3 regions of the Pontibacter rugosus genome follow, and region 1 is predicted to be linked to each of the others. Evidence: riboswitches for the same ligand, from Rfam matches in the RefSeq annotation. Region 1 holds a riboswitch; each other region holds the start of a gene.
What was found. Region 1 has a riboswitch for S-adenosylmethionine ahead of ACFQ2O_RS02095 (O-acetylhomoserine aminocarboxypropyltransferase/cysteine synthase family protein). Riboswitches for the same ligand answer to the same signal wherever they lie in the genome.

Region 1 (8,054 bases):
CTCTACGCGCAAGCCCAGAAAATTACCCATTGCAAAGCCTCCTGCCCATGCTAAGTAGGATGCCACATTGCTCAGGTTCTCCATTACCTGTGTGATAGCGATCAACCAAATCAGTACCTCCAAAAAACCTAAAAGAGGGGCAATCTTTTTATCGCCTTTCGATATAAAAACTATACGAAGCGTGCCGAGTGTAACATCGCATATGCGGGCGAAAAAGATAAGAGCAGGTATAATCACCCATTCTACAATTGCTGGGTCTATGCCTTTAAATAAGTCCATGATTTAATTTGATGTTGTTTAACCTTGGGAGCAGTTTCATACATATAATGAAACCGGCCATGGTTGATTTCGATTATGCCTGAAGTGTGTTTAAGATAGTTCTGCAAGAGGAGAGAGGTGATCCCCCACAAAAACAGATCGCGTTTTAGGTAATGACTCAGGATAGTTTTTCTGTATAAAATCAATGAGATGCTCCCGCACATAACAGCGCAGATCCCAGGCAACACCAGAGCTATGTGCACTCATCAGGGCACGTAACTCCATTGTTCGCTCTTTAGAGTCTGTTACCTGTAGTACTGACACGCGCTTGTCCCAAAGTTGTGTTAGTGCTAAGATACGATCAAATTCCTTACGAAGCGGCTCTATGGGTAAGGTATAATCGGTATAGAGGTAAACGGTGGCCAGTATATCAGAACCGGTGCGTGTCCAGTTCTGAAACGGCTTCTGGATAAAGTAATTCAGCGGCAGAATAAGGCGGCGGTTATCCCAGATCCTCAGCACGACATAGGTAAGTGTAATTTCCTCTACCCGGCCAAACTCATTCTCCACCACCAGCACATCATCCAGGCGTATAGGTTGAGTAAAGGCAAGTTGTAAACCGGCAAGCAGGTTGGCAATGGAAGTCTGTGCTGCAAATCCTATTACCACTCCTGCTACTCCGGCAGAGGTTAGCAAGCCGGTACCCAGCTTTTGCACGGGCTCAAAGCTCAGCAGTATCAAAGCGGTAGCCAGAAAAATAATAATGACAACCATAAGCTTCCGCATGAACTGTAGCTGTGTAATCAGCCGTCGCTCCCGGATGTTATCTTCTTTTTCAATGGCATACTTCTGCCGCACCAGATCACGGCCTACGTCAGTGAATTTTATTAAAATCCAGGCGAAAACAATTATATCTAGAATTTCTGTCAGGCGCTTAAGCCCCTGTAGTGTACCGGGTGAATAAGACAGCGAAGGCAGCAGAATAGATACGCAAAGCAGGGGTAGGAACAACGAAAAAGGCTTGCTCAGGTGCTTTGTCAGTAACTTGACCAGGTAAGGATTGTCAGTTCTGTTATAGAGGTTCAGTAATCTGAACAGCAGTAGTTTAACTATAAGGCCTACCAGAATGGCTGCTGCTATATAGGCAAGGCCAGTCAGATAGTATTCAAGGCTATTGTAAAGTACCTGTAGGTTTTTCATAGGGTGCGTGTGTACAGGGCATGGAAAGATCAAAGTGAAAATACTGTGGATCGGCTCTAAAAGTTATCGTGCTGTCCTTTAAATAAATATCGCTAAATATTTAAATGCTAATAGGTATTGTGCTATATTAGAGAACGTAGAAGCCTTTTTTACGTATGCAGATTTAGGTTGATGTGTGTCAACCGATGGAGATAAAACGTACTCAGCAGCTCTGTAGCGTATCACCGCACCTACTATTACCAGCTGCAAGCAGGGGCTGAGAAAATTACCACAAAGCATGGCAAAACTTATTATTGTTTCAAACAGGTTACCTGTAAAACTACAAGAGAAGGATGGACAACTAAGTTATCAGGCAAGTGAAGGCGGACTTGCAACGGGCTTAGGCTCTTTCTATAAAAAAGAGAACAACCTCTGGATAGGTTGGCCTGGCCAAGTGGTATCTGAAGAAGATAAACAGGAGCGCATTATTGATGATCTCAATAAAGAAAACATGCATCCCGTTTTCCTGACTGAAACTGAAATAAAAGAATTTTATGAAGGGTTCAGCAACGAAACCCTTTGGCCTACTTTCCATTACTTCAGCCAATACGCTGTCTATAGCCAGCAGCTATGGGAAACATATGTAAAGGTGAATCAGAAGTATTGTGATGAGGTGGTAAAGCAGGCCGGGCCGGAAGATACCATCTGGGTACACGATTACCAGTTGCTATTGCTGCCAAGTATGCTCCGCGAAAAACTGCCTGACAGTACCATTGGTTTCTTCCAGCATATCCCGTTCCCTAGTTACGAAGTATTCCGCCTGTTGCCTTGGCGAAAAGAGCTGCTGGAGGGCATGCTTGGCTCTGATTTGGTAGGTTTCCATACCTACGATGACATGCGCCACTTCCTCAGTTCAGTAAACCGCATTGTAGGCTACGGCAGCACACATGGTTGGATTAATACACCCACTCGCTCGCTGCTGGTAGATTCTTTCCCGATGGGGATAGACTATGATAAGTATGCAGGAACAGCTGCTTTGGAAGAAGTCAAAAGAAGGGAGAATGTATACCGTGGCAACCTTAACGCCGAAAAAGTTATACTTTCTATCGACCGTTTAGACTACTCTAAAGGGATAGCGCAGCGATTAGAAGCTTTTGAAAAGTTTTTGGAAAAGTACCCGGAGTTTCAGCAAAAGGTAACTTTACTGATGCTAGTGGTACCAAGCCGCGATGCTGTAGAGAAGTATAAGGAACTGAAAGAGGAGGTAGACGAACTGGTTGGACGCATCAACGGTAAGTATAGCCGCATTAGCTGGAACCCGATACAGTATTTCTACCGCTCATACCCACTCGAAACACTATCAGCATTTTACCGCATGGCAGATGTAGGGCTGGTGACACCGATGCGTGACGGCATGAACCTGGTATGTAAAGAGTTTGTGGCCAGTAAGCTCGACCAAAAAGGAGTATTGATACTTAGTGAGATGGCAGGAGCTTCTAAAGAACTTTCTGACGCCATTCTTATCAACCCGAACGATATTAACCAGATGGTGGAGGCGCTACACCAGGCGCTTACCATGCCGGAAGAAGAGCAGATTACGCACATGCGCAATATGCAAACCTCGCTTCAGCGCTACAACATTCACCATTGGGTAAGCATGTTCATGGACCGCCTGTCGTATGTGAAGATCAAGCAGCTATCGCTGGCTACGTCTTACCTCGACGAAGCTATCTTTATGGAGATGAGCGACGCTTACGACTCATCCAGCTCACGCCTGTTCTTCCTGGAGTATGATGGCGCCTTAGTTGATTTCCGTAACCGCCCACTCATGGCTAGACCGGATGATGAACTGATGGAGTTACTGGAAAGCCTGAGCAGCAGCCCTAAAAATAGGGTGGTTGTAATGAGCAGCCGCGAGAAGGCTACGATGCAGGATTGGCTGGGCCACCTGAACATCGATATTATTGCAGAGCACGGCGTCTGGATAAAACAGAAAGGCACCGGTTGGCAAACCATGCTTAGTTTAATGGATGACTGGAAGAAAGATATCCGCCTGATTCTGGACCTGTACGTAGACCGTACACCGGGTTCGTTTATAGAAGAAAAAGAATACTCGCTGGTATGGCATTACCGCCGCGTAGAAACAGGTCTTGGTGAGCTGCGTGCCCGCGAATTGGCCAGCCATCTAAACTTCCTTGCATCCAACAGCAACCTGCAGGTGCTGGATGGTCAAATGGCTGTGGAGGTGAAGGCACAGGAAATCAACAAAGGCAAAGCATCAAGCTATTGGCTGAGTAAGTTCCCGCACAAGTTTGTGATGGCCGTAGGTGATGACTGGGGTGATGAGGACATTTTCAAAGCCATGCCACGTGAATCGTATACTATAAAAGTCGGCAACTCGTACTCTGTAGCTAAGTATCATGTGGATACCTGCAAAGAAGCACGCGAAATGCTGTCGAGGCTGGTGCAAAGCCGTAGTCAGGAGCAATCTTCTGGCGGTGCTTTGATGACTGGTTGATAGCAAAGTATAAAATAACAGAAAGCCCCATCTGTAGTGTACAGGTGGGGCTTTCTGTTTTATGGCTTATTATACTTGCTGATGGTCTAGAGTAAGTAGGGTATGGCCTACCTCATCATTTCCTGCTACTGTCATTTCGAACGTAGTGAGAAATCAATCTATCGGGAATTCTGGAAAGATCTCTCCTGACGTCGAGATGACAGGAATGAGGGAAAAAGAAATTGTCTAAAGTTTATCAGCTTGATAAGGTTTAAAAAGCCACTTTTCAATTTCTCCTAAAACAATGTATTGCTTGCTGGTTTGCTGTCCTTCTGCTTTGGCTGTTCCGGTACCTCGCAATTCTCTTCGTTAAATACCTGGTCGATGGCTTTTTCGGCTTTGCGCAGCTTTTCCTTGCACAGCTTAATCAGCTGCGACGATCGCTGTACCTTTTGCGTCAACTCATCTACGTCTACGGCATCATTTTCTATGGCACGTAGTATTTCCTCCAACTCCTGCGTTGCTTCGCGGTAGGTCATTTGGTTCAAATCCTTACTCATCAGTATCAATAGTTACAACTAAGCTATGGATGGAGCCGTCCTGCATTTTGGTTTGCACCACGTCTCCATCTTTCACGTCTTTTACACTTTTAATTATTTTCCCGTCTACTAAAGTCAGCGTGTAACCACGCAGCAGCAGCTTTTCTGGGTTATTGGCTTCTACACTCATTTCCAGCAGCTTTAGCCTGTGGTTCTCATGCTGCATTTTGTTTTTTACACCATACGTTAGCTTGTCGCTATACTTGGTAAAGGTTAACTGTTCCTGTTTCAGTTTGTCGTTAGACTCCGTTTCCAGGCAATGCACCAGGTGGTTCAGCTCGTGCTCCTTCATGTGCAAGTAGCGCTGGCTTTTGCCTTCCACGCACACCGATAGCTCCTGCAGCAGCCGCTCCTGCTCGTATAGCAAATCTTTTGTTTCGGAGTTAAGGTCTTTTTCCAGGTTACTTACGTGGTGCTTCTGCGCTTCGATGTAGGACTTTGGTTTAAGCAGCAATCCGCGGGAGAGTATCTCCAGTTTATCCTTTCGTGCCTGTAATATCTGTTTGGTGTTATTGTTTACCCGATGGCTGAGGCGCTCCAGCTGGTCATGTGCCAGTTTCATCTGCTGTGCCGAAAACATCCGGATGCTATCGAACAAGCTTTCGCTGTACTCTTCGGCAGCTCTGAACCTGTCAATCAGGAAACCCGCTACGGCCGTAGGTGTCTTCAGGCGCGTGTTCGCTACCAAATCGGCTATACTTTCGTCGCGCTCATGCCCAATACCCGTCAGCACCGGCAACGGAGATTTTCCGATGGATGCGGCTATCTTATAGTCATCAAAGCAGCTTAGGTCTGTCTGGGAACCACCGCCACGAATCAGCACGATTACATCATATTGATCTTTATACTTGCTGATTTTGGCAAAAGCACTGGCTACAGAAGCCGGAGCCTCGTTGCCCTGCACAGTGGCCGGAAACAACGTTGTGCTGAAGGTATAGCCGTAGCTATTGTTTTGCAGCTGATGCACAAAATCCTGGAAACCGGCAGCCGTGGCAGAGGAGATAATGGCCAAGCGCTGCGGCACCATCGGCAGCTCTAGCGCCTTGTTCGCCTCCATCAGCCCCTCAGCTTCTAAACGCTTCAAGGTTTCCTGCCGCTGGCGCGCAAGGTCACCGATCGTATAGTTGGGATCAATGTTGGTAATGTCGAGGCTAAGGCCATAAAGCTCGTGAAACCGCACTGTTGCCTGCAACAGCACCTTTAGCCCTGCCTTCAGCGGCTGGCCTGTTTTTTCCTCGAAGTGGCGGCCCAGCATCTGGTAACGCGAGCCCCAGATAGTAGCGCGGGCCTGTGCCAGCATTTGCCGGGCATCGTCGCCTTTATCTACCAGGGTAAGGTAGCAGTGGCCTTTGCGGCGGTCTACGTTTACCTGTGCTATCTCAGCCACCACCCAATAGCTATCTGGAAAAGCAAGCTCCAACTCCTCGCGTATCTGCTGGTGCAGGGCATGCAGGGAGAGGGGGCCAGGTTGTTCCTGGTGGCTTATACTATGGCTGATATAGATATGGGACATCGCTCGCTCAATAAAATTTCACCTGCACTACCAGCAGATTGCCGGCTCCTAAGGCTCTAAGATAAAGCTTTCTTCACAAAAACACAGAACACCAAATATGTAAAATCATGATTTAAAGATAAATAGAGACCCTGATGCAAGCGGCTGCAAGTATAGTTAAATAATGTATGGCCTCTAATGCTTTAATTTTCAGGAGGATAAAGTATGTGTTGTGAAAAAATGTTGTTTTTGTTTGGCTTTTTAAAAATTCGTCCCGTATAATTGCAACATCAAGTCAATTGTCCCTTTTGCGGATATTGATTTATAAAGAAGCGTGGAGAGACAGGCTCTATGAAGCGCTAGCAACCTAACTACCGTGGTTAAGGTGCTAATTCCTGAGTTCGGCAGGGTGCCGGACGAATATAAATTGATACGAAAATGAACAAGGGAATTAAGCCAACACAACTCGTAGTATCATTTGCACCGGCAGGGTATAACCTGTCGCAAAATCTTTATTTAGCTCCTGCTAAACAATTTGTCATGCGCACGCCCATGTGCAGCATGTGTTACTGTTGTTGATCATCCAAGTATAAAAATCCTGTTTTCAGAACGGCTTAGTGGCAGATGTTAAGTCTGCTGCTATGGCTACGCTGTAAACAAATCAGGCTTTTTGCGGCTCAACAGCATCCTTTCTTTTAGTTTATATTTTCCCAAGCTAACCTTATTAAATCAGCATAATTATGTCACAAGCATTGCATTTCGAAACACTACAGCTACACGCAGGCCAGGAAATAGATCCAACAACACAGTCGCGTGCGGTGCCTATTTACCAGACTACTTCTTATGCTTTTAAAAACGCCGAACACGGTGCTAACCTGTTTGCACTCAAAGAATTTGGCAACATCTATACCCGCATCATGAATCCTACCTCTGATGTGTTTGAAAAACGCATTGCGGCGCTGGAAGGTGGTGTGGCGGCCGTGGCAGTAGCATCAGGACAGGCGGCGCAGTTTATAGCTCTTAACAACATACTGGAGGCCGGAGATAATTTTGTTACCACAAATTACCTGTATGGCGGTACTTACAACCAGTTTAAAGTATCGTTCAAGCGACTGGGTATAGAGGCAAGGTTTGCTGAAAGTGATGAGGCAGAAAGCTATGAAAAATTGATTGACGATAGGACGAAAGCCATTTATGTAGAAACCATCGGCAATCCGCGTTTCAACATTCCGGATTTCGAAGCCATTGCCGCACTTGCTAAGAAGCATGACATTCCGTTGGTGGTAGATAATACGTTTGGTGCAGGAGGTTATTTGTTCCGCCCGCTGGAGCACGGCGCTAATGTGGTGGTTGAATCTGCTACAAAATGGATTGGAGGCCACGGCACAAGTATAGGCGGTGTGATTGTAGACGGCGGTAACTTTAACTGGGGCAACGGCAAATTTAAACAGTTTTCGGAGCCAAGCGAAGGCTACCACGGCCTTAACTTCTGGGAAGTTTTTGGATCGGACGGACCTTTCGGTAACATAGCTTTCGCCATACGTGCCCGTGTCGAAGGCCTGCGTGATTTTGGCCCTGCCATTAGCCCTTTTAATTCTTTCCTGCTACTGCAGGGACTCGAAACACTTTCGCTGCGCGTGGATAGAACGGTGCAGAACGCGCAGGCGCTGGCTGAATGGCTGGAGCAGCATGAGCAGGTAGAGAGTGTAAATTACCCAGGCCTTGAGAGCAGCCCATACCATTCGTTAGCTAAGAAATACCTAAAGCGAGGCTTTGGTGGAGTATTGTCTTTTAAGCTGAAAGGCGATCAGCAGCAGGCAGAGAAATTCGTAAACAGCCTGGAACTGGTTAGCCATTTAGCTAACGTGGGCGATGCCAAAACCCTTATCATACATCCTGCTTCTACCACGCACCAGCAGCTGTCAGAAAAAGAGCAGCTAAACGCAGGCGTGGAGCCAACGCTGCTGCGCATTTCCGCAGGCATCGAGCATATAGAAGACATTAAAGCAGATATAGCGCAAGCCTTTGC
Region 2 (8,054 bases), on a different contig from region 1:
TGTTCGAGGAAGCAGAAAGCAGCGGCAATGGAAGTACGGCCGAGGCTGTACAGGTATGGCTCTGCGAGCCAGTAGAGCTGGAAGCTCTACACCATAATAGGCACTAGCTGCAAGCTAGCGCCAGCGGAGGAGGTAGTAAAGGGAGAGACAATAGAATGACCGCCAGTGTCTCCCCTTTTCAAAATTGACCTTTATAAAGCAGCCACTGTAGCTTCATCCGCTGGTTCTTTAGCCAGAAAATGATCCACGAAAGGCGTGTAAATGGCTAACAGTGCAAAGACAAGCAGCAAGTAAATGTACCAGGCATAAGACCATACATCTATGAATGAAAGCTGGCCTTCCGTAAAGCTGAGCAGGATCAGAATTTGTGCACCATAAGGTAGCAGCCCCTGCACCACACAGGCAAATACATCGATAATAGCAGCAGTTTTTCGCTTATCAATGCTATACTTGGTGCTGATCTCTTTGGCAACCTCACCTGTTACCACGATCGAAACGGTATTATTAGCAATAGCCGTATTGGTTCCACCTACTAAGGCTCCGATACCTGCTTGTGCAGATGTATACCCTTTTGTCGCTTTGCTGATCTTTTTCAGAAGGAAGGCTATCCCTCCGGCCTCACTTACCATCTGCGCCAGGCCACCTGTCAGCATAGAGAGCAGGAAAATCTCGATCATACCTGTAAAGCCTTCGTACACGCTGCGGCTAAACTGCAGCACATCCAGCTGATGGTTAATTAACCCTAGTGCACCTGAAGATAGGGTGCCTAGCGTGAGCACCACAAACACGTTCATACCTGAAATGGCCAGCGCGATTACCAGCAAGTATGGTAAAACCAGTAACCAGTAACCCTCCTGCACCGCCGGCAGCGCACCAGGTACTGCCGGTGTTGCCAGGCCGGTAATCAACAACAGCACCAGTGTAACCAGCGCAGCGGGTCCGGCTATCAGGATATTAACGCGGAATTTATCGCGCATGCTGCATCCCTGCGTTTGTGTGGCGGCAATAGTGGTGTCAGAAATAAAAGACAGGTTATCACCAAACATAGCTCCCCCCAGCAGCGTGCCCAATAACAGCGGCAACGAAGTATGGCTTTGGTTTGCCAGCCCTACCACAATCGGCCCCAGCGCTACAATAGCCCCTACCGAAGTACCTGTAGCTGTAGATAAAAACGCTGCCAGCAAGAAGACGCCAAGGCCTAAATACTGCACCGGCAACACACTCAGGCCCAGGTTTACAGTAGCATCTACACCGCCTACGGCTTTGGTAACAGTGGCAAAGGCACCAGCCAACAGGTAAATAAGGCACATGGTTACAATCTTGGTATCGCCACAACCACGGATAAGTGCTTCCACTTTGGCCTCTACGGAGCCGCGAAGTATGAAGAAAGCTGCAATTATACCCAGCACTACCGCCACAGGTGCTGGAAGCGCATAGAAATCATCCAGCAGAATTCCTGCACTTAAAAAGGTGAATACAAAAACCAGGAAGGGCAGCAAGGCATAGCCTCCTGTCTGTTTGATCTGTTTCATGAAAATGAGGAGCTGGTGAGCGCACAAGGCATGCCTGTACCACCAGCTTAATATTAGTTAAAAAACATTGATTGCTTTGCCTGGAACAGGCGGATAATAGGCAACCTTAGTTGCGAGAAAGTTTTAACAACAGCAACAACAACCGTTTACAAGGGCTGTTACAGAAGTATAAACCGGATAAATAGAAGCTTGAAGTAATACGCGCATTGGAATAATTTATAGTTCCCAAACCTGGGCAGGTGTTAGCACCTTTACGGCAGCAGCCGTGGTTGCTAGAGGTTCTCTGAGCCTGCTCTCTCCCCTCTTCTTTATAAATCTTGCATAAAGATGGCACAAAGGTAAGGTCACGATAATCAAAAAAGCAAACTATCAGTACAGGTTTTCTAACTCAAGATAGCCTAATGCATGCTGCTCTTGCAATTTTTGCTTGCGTTGATAAAGGTAATTTGTATAGCTTGAGGCGTATAAATGATGATCATGAAGTATAACGCCTCCGCCCTTTTATCTGTACTGCTCGCCTGTGCCACGCTCACTGCCTGCACACCTAACCCCTATGCCAGCACCAATAAAGCCCATCATAAACAGGTGAAGGCATTCGCTAAACAGCTACGGGTAACACCTGCCCTTACACCAGGAGAAGAGCAACTAAAGCAAGGTGATTACTGGGTGGGAACAACTAATTTCAGTATGCGGCGGCCCAACTTTGTAGTCATTCACCATACCGCACAAAACTCTACGGAGCAAACCCTGAACACCTTCACCCAGCCCAGCACACAAGTTAGTGCTCATTATGTGATTGGCCGCGACGGCAAAGTATACCACATGCTAAACGATAACCTCCGGGCCTGGCATGGCGGGGCTGCACGTTGGGGCAACGACACAGACCTTAACTCCTCTTCCATTGGCATCGAACTGGACAATAATGGCGCTGAACCTTTCTCGGAAGCTCAGACTGCTAGCTTGCTGCAGGTGCTGGACATGCTGAAGAAAACGTATAACATACCAACAGCTAATTTTATCGGCCACTCCGACATTGCTCCTACACGCAAAAACGACCCTAACCACACATTTCCGTGGAAGAAACTAGCTGAACACGGCTATGGCTTGTGGTACGATGAAGGCATACTAGAAAAGTATTTACAACCAGCTGCTCCTATCGTCATTTCAGATAGCACTGGTACGGCCCCAGCCATTATCTTACAGCCACAAGACACAGTCTCTACCATACCTTTTATATTCAATCCTAAAGAGGCATTACGCATCATCGGCTTTGACACCCGTGATTTGCCTGCTGCCATTCGTGCCTTTAAGCTGCACTTTGTTCAGGATGAGGTTAATGATGTTCTGACGGAAAAGGATAAGGTTATACTATATAATTTGTATCAGAAGTATATGTAAAAGAAGTATAAGCTTTCATAGCCTCTGTTCTTAAAATATTCAATTAAGCTATCTTTGCTGTTTGCTGTTATCGTCCTGCTCCCTCCGCTGGGATTAGTTTCTAACTCGTGTCTTAAAGTGGTGTAGGGTTTGTGACTCCACTTGCTTGGAAAGCCATACTTTCCGTTGCTGCTTTCTACAACTTACCTGGCGCAAGCATCGGCTGTATTGGTAACATATGTGTTTGCAACTAACCTCTCTGGCACAAGCTCGCAGCCTTATCTTGTCCCATATCTTTTCTGTAAAGCAAGTTCATACATGCTGGCGCTAGCTTGCAGCTAGTGCCTTCTTTGGTGTAGAGCTTTCAGCTCTACTGGCTCGCAGAGCCATACCTGTACAGCCTCGGCCATACTTCCATAGCGACTGTATGTCGTAGCTTGAAACAAGCTATTTTTCCTAGCTGCCTTTCATCCTCCAGCTCCCACTTACCTGTCGTTTCACTTTATACTTTGGAGCGCTCAAGGCCGCGAGGCCTCGTCCTCGGGTATCGCGCTGTGTGCCTGAAGCTGCTCCTCGCTCCGCTGCGGGCTGCCCTTTCGGGCACCGCAACATGCACAAGGCGCTCAACCCAAGGACTGGAATCATTCAGATAGTCTCTGCTGACGGAGCTTTAGTATATCCTGTAGGGACAGGTCGCGACCTGTCCGTGCGATATCTTCAGCTATGAAACGTATACTTGTGAAATGGTACCTACAGACCACTCCTTAACATTAAAGCTACCAGACACAAAAAGCCCCGTTAAGAGATACTAATTTCTTAAAGGGGATTCTCAACTATGGGTAAACTAACTTAAGCCAGCAGGTTCCATACGTATTGCAGCATCAGGCCACACAGGTAAGCCCCGTAGGTACCAACAGCATAGCCAAGAACAGCAAGTAAAACTCCCACCGGAGCAAGATACTTATTAAAAGCTACTGCTACAATTGGAGCTGAGGCTGCGCCACCAATGTTTGCCTGGCTGGCCACCGCCACATAGAAGAACGGAGCTTTGATGATCCTGGCCACAACAAGCATAATCACGATATGGAACAGGATCCAAATGGCACCTACCAGGAAGAGCATCGGGTTATCCAATACCGCGCCTAAATCCATACTCATACCGATGGTAGCTACCAGGAAGTACAGGAAAACAGAACCGAAGCGGGAAGCACCATAACTCTCCAGTTCACTGGCTTTAGTGAAGGATAAGGCGAGGCCAGCTGTTGTGGCTATAATTACCAACCAAAAGAAGCCGCTGGTGATGGAGTAAGTGGCAAGTTCTGGAAAGTTTTCGGCAAAGTATGGGGCAATGATGTCTGCCAGGAAGTGTGATAAACCCGTTAAGCCAAAGGCCACACCCAACACCACCATAGTGGTAGTGGTGGTAGGAAGCATACGCTTTCCCGCCTGCAATCCCTCCAGACGCTCTTTCAGTTCTTTAATTGGGCGGCTATCGGCGTGTAGCAGTTTGTCTATCTTCTCCGGCTTCTGCGACCAGTACAGCAGGAAACCCATCCACACGTTGGCCACCAATACATCCACAGCAATCATTTGCCCGAAAGCTTCTTTGCTGGCTCCAAACACCTCCAGCATGGCCGCCTGGTTTGCGCCACCGCCAATCCAGCTCCCAGAGATGGTAGAAAGACCTTTCCATACTTCATCAGAGCCTGTATAAAGTACATCCGGGTAAACAGAACCTACTAAAAAAAGTGCCAGCGGTCCGCCCAGCATAACACCAACTGTACCAGCAAAAAACATGATAACGGCTTTGCTACCCAGCATGCGCAACGCCTTAAAATCTATACTTAAAGTAAGCAGAATAAGGGACGCCGGCAGAAAGAAACGGGACGCTACAAAGTATAGCTGTGATGTTTCGCCAGAGATAATGTTGAACGTGTTCAGTAGTGCCGGGATAAAATAGCAGAGCAACACAGAGGGTACTATTTTATAAAACTTAACCCAAAAAGGACGGGTGCTGCTGGATGAGTGAAAAACCCAGGCAAGTATTATGAGCAACATGCCCAGTACCACAGCCTCGTTGGTAATCAGCGGTTCGCTTACTTCGGTCATGAGTTGGTTTGGTGTATGAAAGTTAGGGTGATGCTTCAGAGCCTGCTAGAAACGCTGCTGTATGTATATGCCACAGCGCCTCTTTGGCTACTTTGAAACTTTAAAGTTAGAAATTCCAAGCGCGCAAAGCCAACTACACACTTGAATTACTATATATTTAGGTGAAATATGTTCTGTAAAGCAGCAGCAGCTTATACTTGCTGTAGGCTTGCAATCAAACCACAGACAAATATGGCTACACTACAGGATGAATTAAACGCACTATTAAGCAAGCATTACACCGCTGACACGCCAGGTGCCGTTATACTTGTTGCTAAAGGCGAACGTATACTTTACCAGCACAGTGCAGGCGTAGCAAGCAAAGCCACAGGTGCAGCCATTATACCCCAAACCAATTTCAGGTTAGCTTCTGTATCAAAGCAATTTACTGCGATGGGGGTGCAGCTATTGGCAGCAGAAGGCTTGTTGCGTTTACAGGATGAGCTTTCGCTGTATTTTCCAGAGTTGGAACACCTGGGGCGCGTACAGCTATGGCACCTGCTCAATCATACGTCGGGCCTTCCTGATTTTGAGGATTACATTCCTGCGGATCAAACAGCACAGCTCACCGATGTAGACGTGCTGACACTAACCGCAGCTCAACGGCACCTACTCTACTCCCCCGGCTCACGGTTCCAGTACAGCAACACCGCGTTTGTACTGCTTGGCTTGCTGATTGAGCGTGTAAAAGGAGTGCCTTATGGTGATTTTTTGCGGGAGTACTTACTCAGGCCTTTGCAGATGAACGACTCGCTCCTCTACCAAACGGATGCCGATATACCTCACAGAGCAATGGGCTACGCAAAAACCGCTGCCGGCAAGTTTATACTTTCTGACCAGAGTATCGGTAGCGCCACCCGTGGCGATGGCTGCATGTATACTTCCGCTGTAGACTTTCTGAAATGGCACCAGGCCTTAAACAGCAACACCTTATTTAACATAAATAACACACTAAAGAACAACCTGACCTCTGTAGATGCAGAAGCTGGCTGGTATTATGGCATGGGGTGGTTTTATGAGCAGCTGCCAAAAGATGATTACCTCCTGCTGCACAGCGGTGATACCTGTGGCTTTACGAACCTGGTTATGCGATATCCAAAGCAGGATGTGCTGGTCGTATGTTTTTCTAACATTGCTAATAATCAAAACTTCCTGCAAGAGCTGCTGCAGGTGCTAAAAGGATTTCCCGAACTGATGCCTTCTTCGCAGCTAGCATGGCAGCTGCCACAGTTAACGAGGTAAGTGCAGGGAGGCTATACACAAGTAGAGGCGCTTTAAAAGCGCCTCTACTTGTGTACTTACTGATATAAAGCTGTTTTTCTGAGGTCTACCACGGCATCTTCCGGGGTGATGCGTTTGGCCCTGAGGAAGCGTTTGAGCTCTGATTCATCATAATTAGCTGCTTCTGGATTCATGCTGCTGATCTTAACGCGGCCGGCAGAATGTATAAACTCCTGGTCGCCGCCAATCCACATGCCCACGTGCACGACACGCTCTGATTTTCCTTCTTTGGCAGGAACACCGAAGAAGAGCAGGTCGCCGGGCTGCAAGTTGCTCCACCCTTTAGAGGTATCTACCAACTCTCCCATGTGTATCTGCTGCGATGCGTCACGCGGCAGCACAAGGCCGTTCATAAAGTATACTGTTTTGGTAAAGCCACTGCAATCCACTCCTTTAAAAGAAGTACCGCCCCACAAGTATGGCAGGCCAAGCAACTGCTTGCTGGTACTCACCAGGTTATCGCTGCTGGGTTGGCGGCTTGCTACCCACTCCGCATACTTGATAGACTCTGCTGCTGGCACATATCCTTCTCTGCCATCCGGGAAGCTGACTTTGTAATAATCTCCGCTCTTCTCTTTGAGGGCAAGCACGTCGCCATATACAAGGTCAGAAACTGTGCCTTCGGTAGCTTTGGTGCTGGCATAGGCAAAACCATAAGGCTTCGTGTAAAGTAGCTTTGGGCTTTTTTGCCAGTTATCGAACGTGCTTTTGTCCATCAGCGCCACGCCGCTTGCATCTACCCACGCCAGGTATTTATCCGGGGTTTGCACCAAGTACCAGCCCCCTTTTTTCTTATACACCTGAACGGGAGTGCCCATGGTGGCTTGCGTTGCCAACTCTGCAGGGTGCTTGGGCTCTGAGCGCAGGTTAGCCACTGAGATAGCGATTACCCCAAAATGCTGCCCCTCCAGATCGGCCTGCGGAAGCACTTGTATACTGTCTACAAAGGTTAAGCTTTGAGCTTTTAGCCTTTCCAACAGCTGTTTCTTTGCCTCTGGCATGTTGGTTTCACCGGAGAGCACCTCCCCTTTCTGCTCAACCCGGAACAGAGCGGTGCGTTTATCTGGGGCAAACTGTTGTCTTACAGCATCTATGTGAGGTTGCATGGTACTGCTGGTCGTGGTTGATGTGGCACCTGTTGTGTTTGTTTGAATCTCTTTGCCCGGAGAGCAGGCCATCAGAAATCCAAGGGCAAGTATGAGGTAATGCTTTTTCATATTTTTTAAACAGCAGCTTTTGCTACAGCTCTTTGATGGTATGGTTGTGTAAAACTAATTCTATTCTATTACTGCTTCTGGTACAAAGGCATGTATACATTCGGCCAGCCGCTCTATGTCTGCTGCAGTATGCAGGCTGTTCAGAATCACCCTTGTAAACGGCTCGCTTTCTGCAGTTGGGTAGCGGAAGCTTGAAATTAAGATCTTCTCCCGCTCCAGGTAAGCTGCCAGTTGGCTATACCTTGTGCTGAAAACTGGATAAGCAGGTATATAACAAAATAATTCCCGGTGCTTTACCCCTTCTGTAAAGGCCTTTATGTTCAGCTGCAACTTCTGCCGTTCCGTTTCAAAAACAGAATCTGCATGCAGAAAAGCATACAGATAAGCTGGTATAGCTGGCGAAGCTCCTCCAAAGTATGAACAGGCCTTTACCTCTTCTATCAACTCTTTAGGGCCAAGTATGATTCCGGCAGGAATACCTAAGGCCTTTCCCAACGAA
Region 3 (8,054 bases), on a different contig from region 1:
TCTTTCAGGTTGAAGTCCTGGAACTTGTAACCTTCTCTTTTGAAAGCCAATACTGCGTTAGGACCAGCCTCCACACCACCGCGGATCATGCGGGTAAAATGCACGCCCAGAAATGGGAAGCTCGGGTCTGGCACTGGGTAAATCAATGTTTTTACGAGGTACTCTTTCTCCTTGCTCAGCTTATAATACTCGCCTCTGAACGGGATGATGCGCAGGTCGTTTTCCTTCTCTGTCATGTTGGCCACGCGGTCGGAGAAAAGGCCGGCACAGCTCACCACTTTGTCTGCTGCATACATACGCTTGTCAGTCTCCACATAGGTTATGTTGTTTTGGGTGTGGATGTTGATCAGTTTCTCTCCGAACGCCGCCTCGCCGCCATACTTGTTCTGGTAAAGATCCAGCAGCTTCTCAGCCATCTTTGGATAGTCGATGATGCCAGTTTGCGGTACGTGAATCCCTTTGATGCCCGTGCAATGCGGCTCTATCTCCTGTATCTCGGCTAGCGAAGCGAGTTTTCTCAGGTTCGTTAGGCCATTGCGAATTCCCCTGTCATAAATATCATTCAGCTTCTCTACCTCAGTTGGAGTAGTGGCCACGATAATTTTGCCGCAAAGCTCATAAGGGATGGCATGCTCGTCGGCAAACTCTATCAGCGAATTATAGCCAGCAATACAATTTTTTGCTTTCAGGCTCCCCGGTGCATAATAAATGCCGCTATGCATTACGCCGCTGTTGTTGCCCGATTGATGCTTGGCTACAGCTGTTTCTTTTTCAATGATAAGCACCCTGGCGTCCGGGTTCTTTTGCTTTAAATGGTAGGCAACGGAGAGGCCAACTAATCCTGCCCCGATTACAATAGTATCATATTTTTTAACCGACATGCTATGCTGTTTTGATATCTTTACAATCTGAAATATAAAAGCTCTATTGCCGCTTAAGTATAAAAGCTACGGCAAGACACACTCATATACGGAGCTCTATATAGTATGGATAAAGTATACAAGGATATTCATGCGCATGCTGCTGCACTTAGTCATTTCTGCCTTTATACAGACTAGATTTCCGGACCAACAGCAGTTTGTTTATACTTGCTCACTACCCGGCGGCTCCGTTCCTATACTTGCTCCAGAAATTCTGATGGCTGGCTTAGTTATTTTCGGGAGGCGCCAATACAAAAAAGCGTGGGATAAAGTATAAACTTTACCTCACGCCTTATGCTGCTTTACAGGATGTTTAAAACAACGCTTCTGCTACCTTTCTAACAGAGCCTGACTTGCCCATAGAATAGTAGTGCAGGCAAGGCACACCGAACTCCATCAGCTCTTTCGATTGTTTGATGGCCCACTCCACCCCCACCTGAGCGGCAGCTTTGTTGTCGGCACAAGCTTCTACAGCATCCGCTAAATCGCAGGGGATATCAATGTGGAAGAGGCTTGGCAGCAGCGACAGCTGTGTTTTGGTGGTGAGTGGCTTTAAACCAGGTATAATCGGCACGTCTATTCCTTCCTCGCGGCAAAGATTTACAAAGTCGAAGTACTTCTGGTTGTCGAAGAACATTTGCGTTACAATGTAATCAGCACCAAGCTCTATCTTACGCTTTAACCAGCGCAGGTCTGATCTTAAGTTAGGCGCCTCGAAATGTTTCTCCGGATAGCCCGCCACGCCAATGCAGAAATTTGTGCCATTCGTGTTAGCCTGCTCATCGTCCAGGTAAACGCCATTGTTCATATTGACCACCTGGTCAATAAGTTCAGTGGCATAGTGATGCCCTCCTGGTTCTGGTACAAAACGCGCCTCGCTTTTCACACAGTCGCCACGCAATACCAGCACGTTGTCTATACCTAAAAAGTGCAGGTCTATCAAAGCGTTCTCCGTTTCTTCTTTGTTAAAGCCACCGCAAATCAGGTGTGGCACAGTGTCTACTTTATAGTGGCCCTGAAGCGCCGCACAAATGCCTACAGTACCGGGACGCTTGCGGGTAGAGCGCTTTTCCAGCAGGCCATTCTCCCGCTGCTTATAAATGTATTCTTCCCGGTGATACGTCACGTCGATGAACGGCGGGTTAAACTCCATCAACGGGTCGATGTGGTTGTAAAGGGTGTGCAGGTTTTCGCCTTTCAGGGGCGGCAGTATTTCGAACGTGAACAGCGTTTTGCCATTCGCGTTTCTAAAGTGATCCGTTACTTTCATGTATTGCTTTCAGGTGCTTTTTCTAGATGTTAGATACTAGACATTAGATGCTAGACGATTTATGTTGGTTATGATACTAGATTTTTGCACTGCATGAAAAGTCTAACATCTAATATCTAGCGTCTAATGTCTGAAACTTATACCGCCTGCTGCGCCAGCGGCTTTGGCTCATAGTTCAGGTTTGGAGACAGCCAGCGTTCCAGCTCTTCCTGCGGCATGTTTTTGCGCTTAGCCAAGTCTGCCACCTGGTCTTCACCGATTTTGCCCAGGCCAAAGTACTTCGACTCCGGGTGGGAGAAGTATAAACCACTCACCGAGGAAGCCGGGTACATGGCCAGGTTCTCGGTAAGTATGATCCCGGTTTGCTCCTCGGCCTGCAGCAGGTTAAACAGCGTGATCTTTTCGGTATGGTCAGGGCAGCCAGGATAGCCTGGTGCCGGCCGAATGCCTTTGTATTGCTCTTTGATCAGATCCTGATTGCTCAGCTGCTCTTCCGGTGCATAGCCCCACAACTCCCGGCGCACCTTTAGGTGCATCAGTTCGGCAAAGGCTTCTGCTAATCTATCGGCCAAGGCTTTGACCATAATGGAGCGGTAGTCGTCATGATCGGCTTCATACTTCTCAATCAGCTTCTCGATGCCGAACCCAGCCGATACGGCAAAGCCACCAATATAATCAGCCACACCGGTTTCTTTTGGGGCAATGAAATCAGAGAAAGCCATGTTGGCTACGCCCTGTCCTTTTTTGCCTTGCTGCCGCAAAGTATGGAACTCCGTCAGCTCGTTTTCACGTGAATCATCGGCGTATACTTCTATAGTGTCATCGGCCTCCACGTTGGCAGGGTAGAAGCCTACCACGGCACGTGCCTCCAGCAACTGATTGTCTACTATCTCCTGCAGCATTTCCTGCGCATCTGCAAACAGCTTACGCGCCTCTGTTCCCAGTTCAGCATCATCCAGTATTTTCGGATATTGGCGCTTCAGCTCCCAGGTATGGAAAAAAGGAGTCCAATCGATGAACGGCACAATTTCAGAAAGCGGATAGTTGTTAAATGCTTTCGTGCCGATAAAGCTTGGTTTGGTTGGCTGTGTTGTAGTCCAGTCTACTTTATACTTGTTAGTTCGTGCCTCTTCTATACTTGCAAAAGCACGATCTTTTGTTCGGCTGTAGTGATCCTCGCGCAGCTTTTCATACTCCGCCTTGATTTCTGCAATGTAGTTTTCACGGTCGCTGCCCAGCAGGCTGCTCACCACGGTTACACTACGGGAGGCATCGTGCACGTGCACCACCGGCCCGCTGTACTGCGGTGCAATCTTCACAGCCGTATGTACACGGGAAGTAGTGGCACCTCCAATCATCAGCGGAATTTTCATGCTTCTTCGCTCCATTTCCTGCGCCACATATACCATCTCGTCCAGCGAAGGCGTGATCAAACCGCTCAGGCCAATGATATCCACCTGCTGCGCTTCGGCCTCTGCCAGAATTTTGTCCAGCGACACCATCACGCCCAAGTCGATCACCTCATAGTTATTACAGGCCAGCACCACACCCACTATATTTTTGCCGATGTCGTGTACATCGCCTTTCACGGTAGCCATCAATATAGTGCCTGCGGTTGACTTTGATGTATCGTCAGCCAGCTTCTCAGCCTCCATAAAAGGCAGCAGGTAAGCGACAGACTTTTTCATCACACGCGCACTTTTCACCACCTGCGGCAGGAACATTTTACCAGCACCGAACAAGTCACCTACCACCGTCATACCGGCCATCAGCGGACCTTCGATCACATCCAACGTTTTAGTAGCTTTCTGGCGGGCCTCCTCCGTGTCCTCCTCTACAAACTCCACCACCCCACGCACCAGTGCATGCTTCAGGCGCTCCTCTACTGGGGCATCGCGCCAAGCTGTGTCTGCTCCAGTAGCTGTTTTACCTTTACCTTTTACCTTTTCGGCATAGGTTACCAGCTTTTCCGTAGCGTCGGGGTGGCGATTAAAGATTACGTCTTCAATCAGGTCGCGCAGTTCCGTCGGGATTTCGCTGTACACGCCCATCATACCTGCATTCACAATGCCCATGTCCATACCTGCCTGCACGGCATAGTATAAGAACACCGTGTGCATGGCCTCGCGCACCAGATCATTGCCCCGAAACGAGAACGACAGGTTACTCACCCCACCACTTACCAGCGCATGCGGCAGGTTTGCTTTGATCCACTTTACCGTCTCAATATAATCTACAGCATAGTTATTATGCTCTTCTATACCTGTGGCAATAGCCAGTATGTTAGGGTCGAAAATGATGTCCTGCGGCGGGAAGCCAACTTCATCGACTAAAATGCGGTAAGACTTCTCGCAAATTTCTATTCTGCGCTCAAAGGTGTCTGCCTGGCCCTGTTCATCAAAGGCCATCACAACAACGGCTGCACCGTACTGGCGCACTTTGCGAGCTACTTTTTTGAATGCTTCTTCGCCTTCTTTTAAGCTGATGGAGTTAACGATGCTCTTGCCCTGCACACATTTCAAACCTGCCTCGATCACACTCCATTTAGAAGAGTCGATCATAATAGGCAATTTCGAAATATCAGGTTCAGAGGCGATCAAATTCAGGAAGTTGGCCATGGCCTGCTCTGAGTCAAGCATGCCTTCGTCCATGTTCACATCTATGATCTGGGCACCGCCTTCTACCTGCTGCTGCGCCACAGATAAGGCTTCCTCGAACTTCTCTTCTACAATAAGGCGGGCGAATTTTTTGGAGCCGGTTACGTTGGTACGTTCACCTACATTCACAAAAAGGCTTTCGGGGTAGATGGTGAGGGGCTCGAGGCCGCTGTAGCGAGGAAGAGGGGCAACGGGGGTGGGAACGCGTGGTTTATATTGCTGCACCAGGTCAGAGATAACCTTTACGTGCATTGGCGTAGTACCACAACAACCGCCAAGTATGTTTACCAGCCCTTCTTTCAGGTACTCTTCTACAATCTCGCCCATTTGCTGTGCCGTCTCGTCATAACCGCCAAAGGCGTTTGGCAAACCAGCATTAGGATAGGCACTAATGTAAGTATCAGAAATACGGGAAAGCTCTTTGATGTGGGTTTTAAGCTGACGCGCACCTAAAGCACAGTTAAATCCAATGCTAAGTATAGGTGCATGCGAGATGGAGTTCCAAAACGCTTCTACCGTCTGGCCAGACAAGGTACGGCCGCTGGCATCCGTGATCGTACCTGACACCATAATCGGCAGCTCTTTGCCGCCGTCCTGCACATACTGGTCTATCGCAAAAAGCGCCGCTTTACAGTTCAGTGTATCAAATACTGTTTCTACCAGCAGCAGGTCAGAACCACCATCCACCAGGCCGCGCACCTGCTCATAGTAGGCCTCCACCAGTTGGTCGAAGGTGATGGCACGGTAGCCAGGGTGGTTCACATCCGGGGAAAGCGAAGCGGTACGGTTTGTCGGACCAATGGCACCTGCTACAAAGCGCGGCTTGCCCGGTAGTTTAGCTTCTATCTCATCTGCTGCCTCACGTGCCAGCCTTGCCGATTCATAGTTCAGCTCATACACGATGTGCTCCAGGTGGTAGTCGGCCATGGCGATGCTGGTACCGCTAAAGGTGTTGGTTTCGATGATATCGGCACCAGCCTCCAGATACTCAGCATGTATGGCTTTGATTACGTCTGGACGGGTAATGGAAAGGAGATCATTATTCCCTTTCAGGTCGCCGGTATGATCTTGGAAGCGATCCCCACGGAAGTCGGACTCCTGTAGTTGGTAACGCTGAATCATAGTGCCCATCGCACCATCCAGCACTAGCACACGCTCTTGCAGCAGTTTATAAATCGGATGTGATTTTGTCATTTCGGTGTCTTTCTTCTCGTAATTGTCTACGCAGCTTATCAAGAAAAACACCTACAAAGGTAGGAGCAGTCTTATCTTCCCTGGCAGCAGTAGCTCCAGGAGGGAGGTAGCACCAAGCTATAAACATGGTTGCTAAGACGTCAAAGGGCCCTGTCCCTCAGTCTTTCTTGATAAGAATGTTGCAAAGTAAAGGGTTATATGCGGAAAAAAGAAATTTGTTGCATGGAAATGTGGAGAACAGTGGGTCAAGTTCGTTTTGTTTGCTGTTTAAACTTGGGTGTAGGAGTTTGTGGAGCAGGTTTGGCGAACCACCCCCGGCCCCTCCTTGTCCAAGGTGGGGAGGTTTCCGCTACTGCTTCTTGGGCAAGTAACTACTTTGTCGTTGCGGCTGATCAGGGGAATTCTCCTCACCCCAACCCTCTCCTAATAACTGGAGAGGGAGAAGTGCTGTTGCTCTAGCTGAAGTATAAGCGCTGTAACTGATGGTATTAAGCGGACAGGTCGCGACCTGTCCCTACAAATTCTACATATGAATGATGGTGAAATCAGCAGCTACTAGAACTGATTCCAGTCCTTGGGTTGAGCGCCTTGTGCATGTTGCGGTGCCCGCTAGGGCAGCCCGCAGCGGAGCGAGGAGCAGCTTCAGGCACACAGCGCGATGCCCGAGGACGAGGCCTCGCGGCCGTGAGCGCTCCAAAGCATAAAATGAAACAATGGGTATTTGGGAGCTAGAGGATAAGCGGAAGCTAGGAAGTATAGCTTGGCTGAAGTTGCGAAAGCTTAGCTAAGCAAGTATGGCCGAAACAAGTATAGTCCCCCGCTGCGCAAGTATGGCTTTTCAAGCCAGTCGAGTTACAAACCTGACATCATAGCAGGATACAAGTCTGAAGACTTGCCCCAGTAGGCGAAGTATAAGTTGCAGTTAGCGGCGGTGGTTTAAGGCACAAGCGGACGCTTGCGCTAAATGAGGCTTAGATATCCTTAAGCAACAAGTATAAAACAAAAAGAGGGATGTCTTTCGACATCCCTCTTTCCTCGTATCAGCTATACTTAATACTAAGCTTCAGCTTGTACTTTAGGAAGTACAGAAACGTAAGAACGGTTCTTCTTTCCTTTTCTGAACTGAACAACACCATCAGTTAATGCAAACAGGGTATGGTCTTTGCCCATACCTACGTTTACACTTGGGTGGTGTGCAGTACCTCTTTGTCTTACAATGATGTTACCAGCGATAATATCCTGGCCACCGTAAATCTTAACGCCAAGACGTTTAGAATGTGATTCACGGCCGTTGTTAGAACTACCAGCTCCTTTTTTGTGTGCCATCTTTTTAACTATTTAACTCAGGTTAGCGAACTAAGCCTGAAAGGATTCAACGATTAATTTCTTCTTACTGCTTAACCAATGCTCTCGATAAGAACTTTAGTATAGTTTTGACGATGACCTCTCGACTTTCTATACCCTTTTCTTCTCTTCTTCTTGAAGATATGAACCTTGTCAGCTCTGAATTCCCCTAAGATTTTACCAGTTACCTTGATACCATCTACAAAAGGAGCGCCAACAGTAATGTTACCGTTATCGTCTGTAAGAAGAACATTGGCGAACTCAACGGCGTCACCTTCATTGCCGGAAAGCTTGTTAGCGTAGATGAACTTACCGCTCTCTACTTTGGTCTGTTGACCTGCGATTTCTACAATTGCGTACATCAGCTTCAATGTATGTTTAAAGTTTAGTCCGCAAAAGTACGGCAATTATTTGATACATGCAACGCCTTGTATAACAAATTGTTTACCAACTACACAACCCTCACACAGTCATGTGGAAAACAATGTTGATATCCACACTAACTTTTTTAGCACTTGCTAAAAAAGTTTGCAACAATCTGTAATTCAGATCATTGGAGCCAATATAACCAAACCCACTTTTCCACAATATTTATACCAAGCTCAACCAGACCAGCCATAAACAATGCTTCATCTTTTAACATCTTGCCTGAAACAACATGCCTAACAC

Region 2: another riboswitch for S-adenosylmethionine. It lies ahead of ACFQ2O_RS11425 (Na+/H+ antiporter NhaC family protein); the one in region 1 lies ahead of ACFQ2O_RS02095 (O-acetylhomoserine aminocarboxypropyltransferase/cysteine synthase family protein).
Region 3: another riboswitch for S-adenosylmethionine. It lies ahead of metH (methionine synthase); the one in region 1 lies ahead of ACFQ2O_RS02095 (O-acetylhomoserine aminocarboxypropyltransferase/cysteine synthase family protein).

Annotation. Positions count from the first base shown of each region.
Region 1 covers NZ_JBHTLD010000009.1:2,399-10,452, reverse strand. Annotated here, with positions in the region: gene ACFQ2O_RS02120 (DUF2179 domain-containing protein) at 1-279, opposite strand, end outside; gene ACFQ2O_RS02115 (mechanosensitive ion channel family protein) at 370-1,458, opposite strand; gene ACFQ2O_RS02110 (bifunctional alpha,alpha-trehalose-phosphate synthase (UDP-forming)/trehalose-phosphatase) at 1,736-3,955, shown strand; gene xseB (exodeoxyribonuclease VII small subunit) at 4,231-4,494, opposite strand; gene xseA (exodeoxyribonuclease VII large subunit) at 4,487-6,046, opposite strand; SAM riboswitch class I at 6,345-6,454, shown strand; gene ACFQ2O_RS02095 (O-acetylhomoserine aminocarboxypropyltransferase/cysteine synthase family protein) at 6,766-8,054, shown strand, end outside.
Region 2 covers NZ_JBHTLD010000095.1:3,409-11,462, reverse strand. Annotated here, with positions in the region: gene ACFQ2O_RS11430 (hypothetical protein) at 1-107, shown strand, start outside; gene ACFQ2O_RS11425 (Na+/H+ antiporter NhaC family protein) at 192-1,532, opposite strand; SAM riboswitch class I at 1,746-1,849, opposite strand; gene ACFQ2O_RS11420 (N-acetylmuramoyl-L-alanine amidase) at 2,010-2,930, shown strand; gene ACFQ2O_RS11415 (DUF819 family protein) at 3,759-5,018, opposite strand; gene ACFQ2O_RS11410 (serine hydrolase domain-containing protein) at 5,250-6,299, shown strand; gene ACFQ2O_RS11405 (C40 family peptidase) at 6,356-7,555, opposite strand; gene ACFQ2O_RS11400 (aminotransferase class I/II-fold pyridoxal phosphate-dependent enzyme) at 7,616-8,054, opposite strand, start outside.
Region 3 covers NZ_JBHTLD010000046.1:12,565-20,618, forward strand. Annotated here, with positions in the region: gene lhgO (L-2-hydroxyglutarate oxidase) at 1-881, opposite strand, end outside; gene ACFQ2O_RS07300 (hypothetical protein) at 1,018-1,197, shown strand; gene metF (methylenetetrahydrofolate reductase [NAD(P)H]) at 1,234-2,190, opposite strand; gene metH (methionine synthase) at 2,328-6,041, opposite strand; SAM riboswitch class I at 6,110-6,218, opposite strand; gene rpmA (50S ribosomal protein L27) at 7,098-7,367, opposite strand; gene rplU (50S ribosomal protein L21) at 7,439-7,747, opposite strand.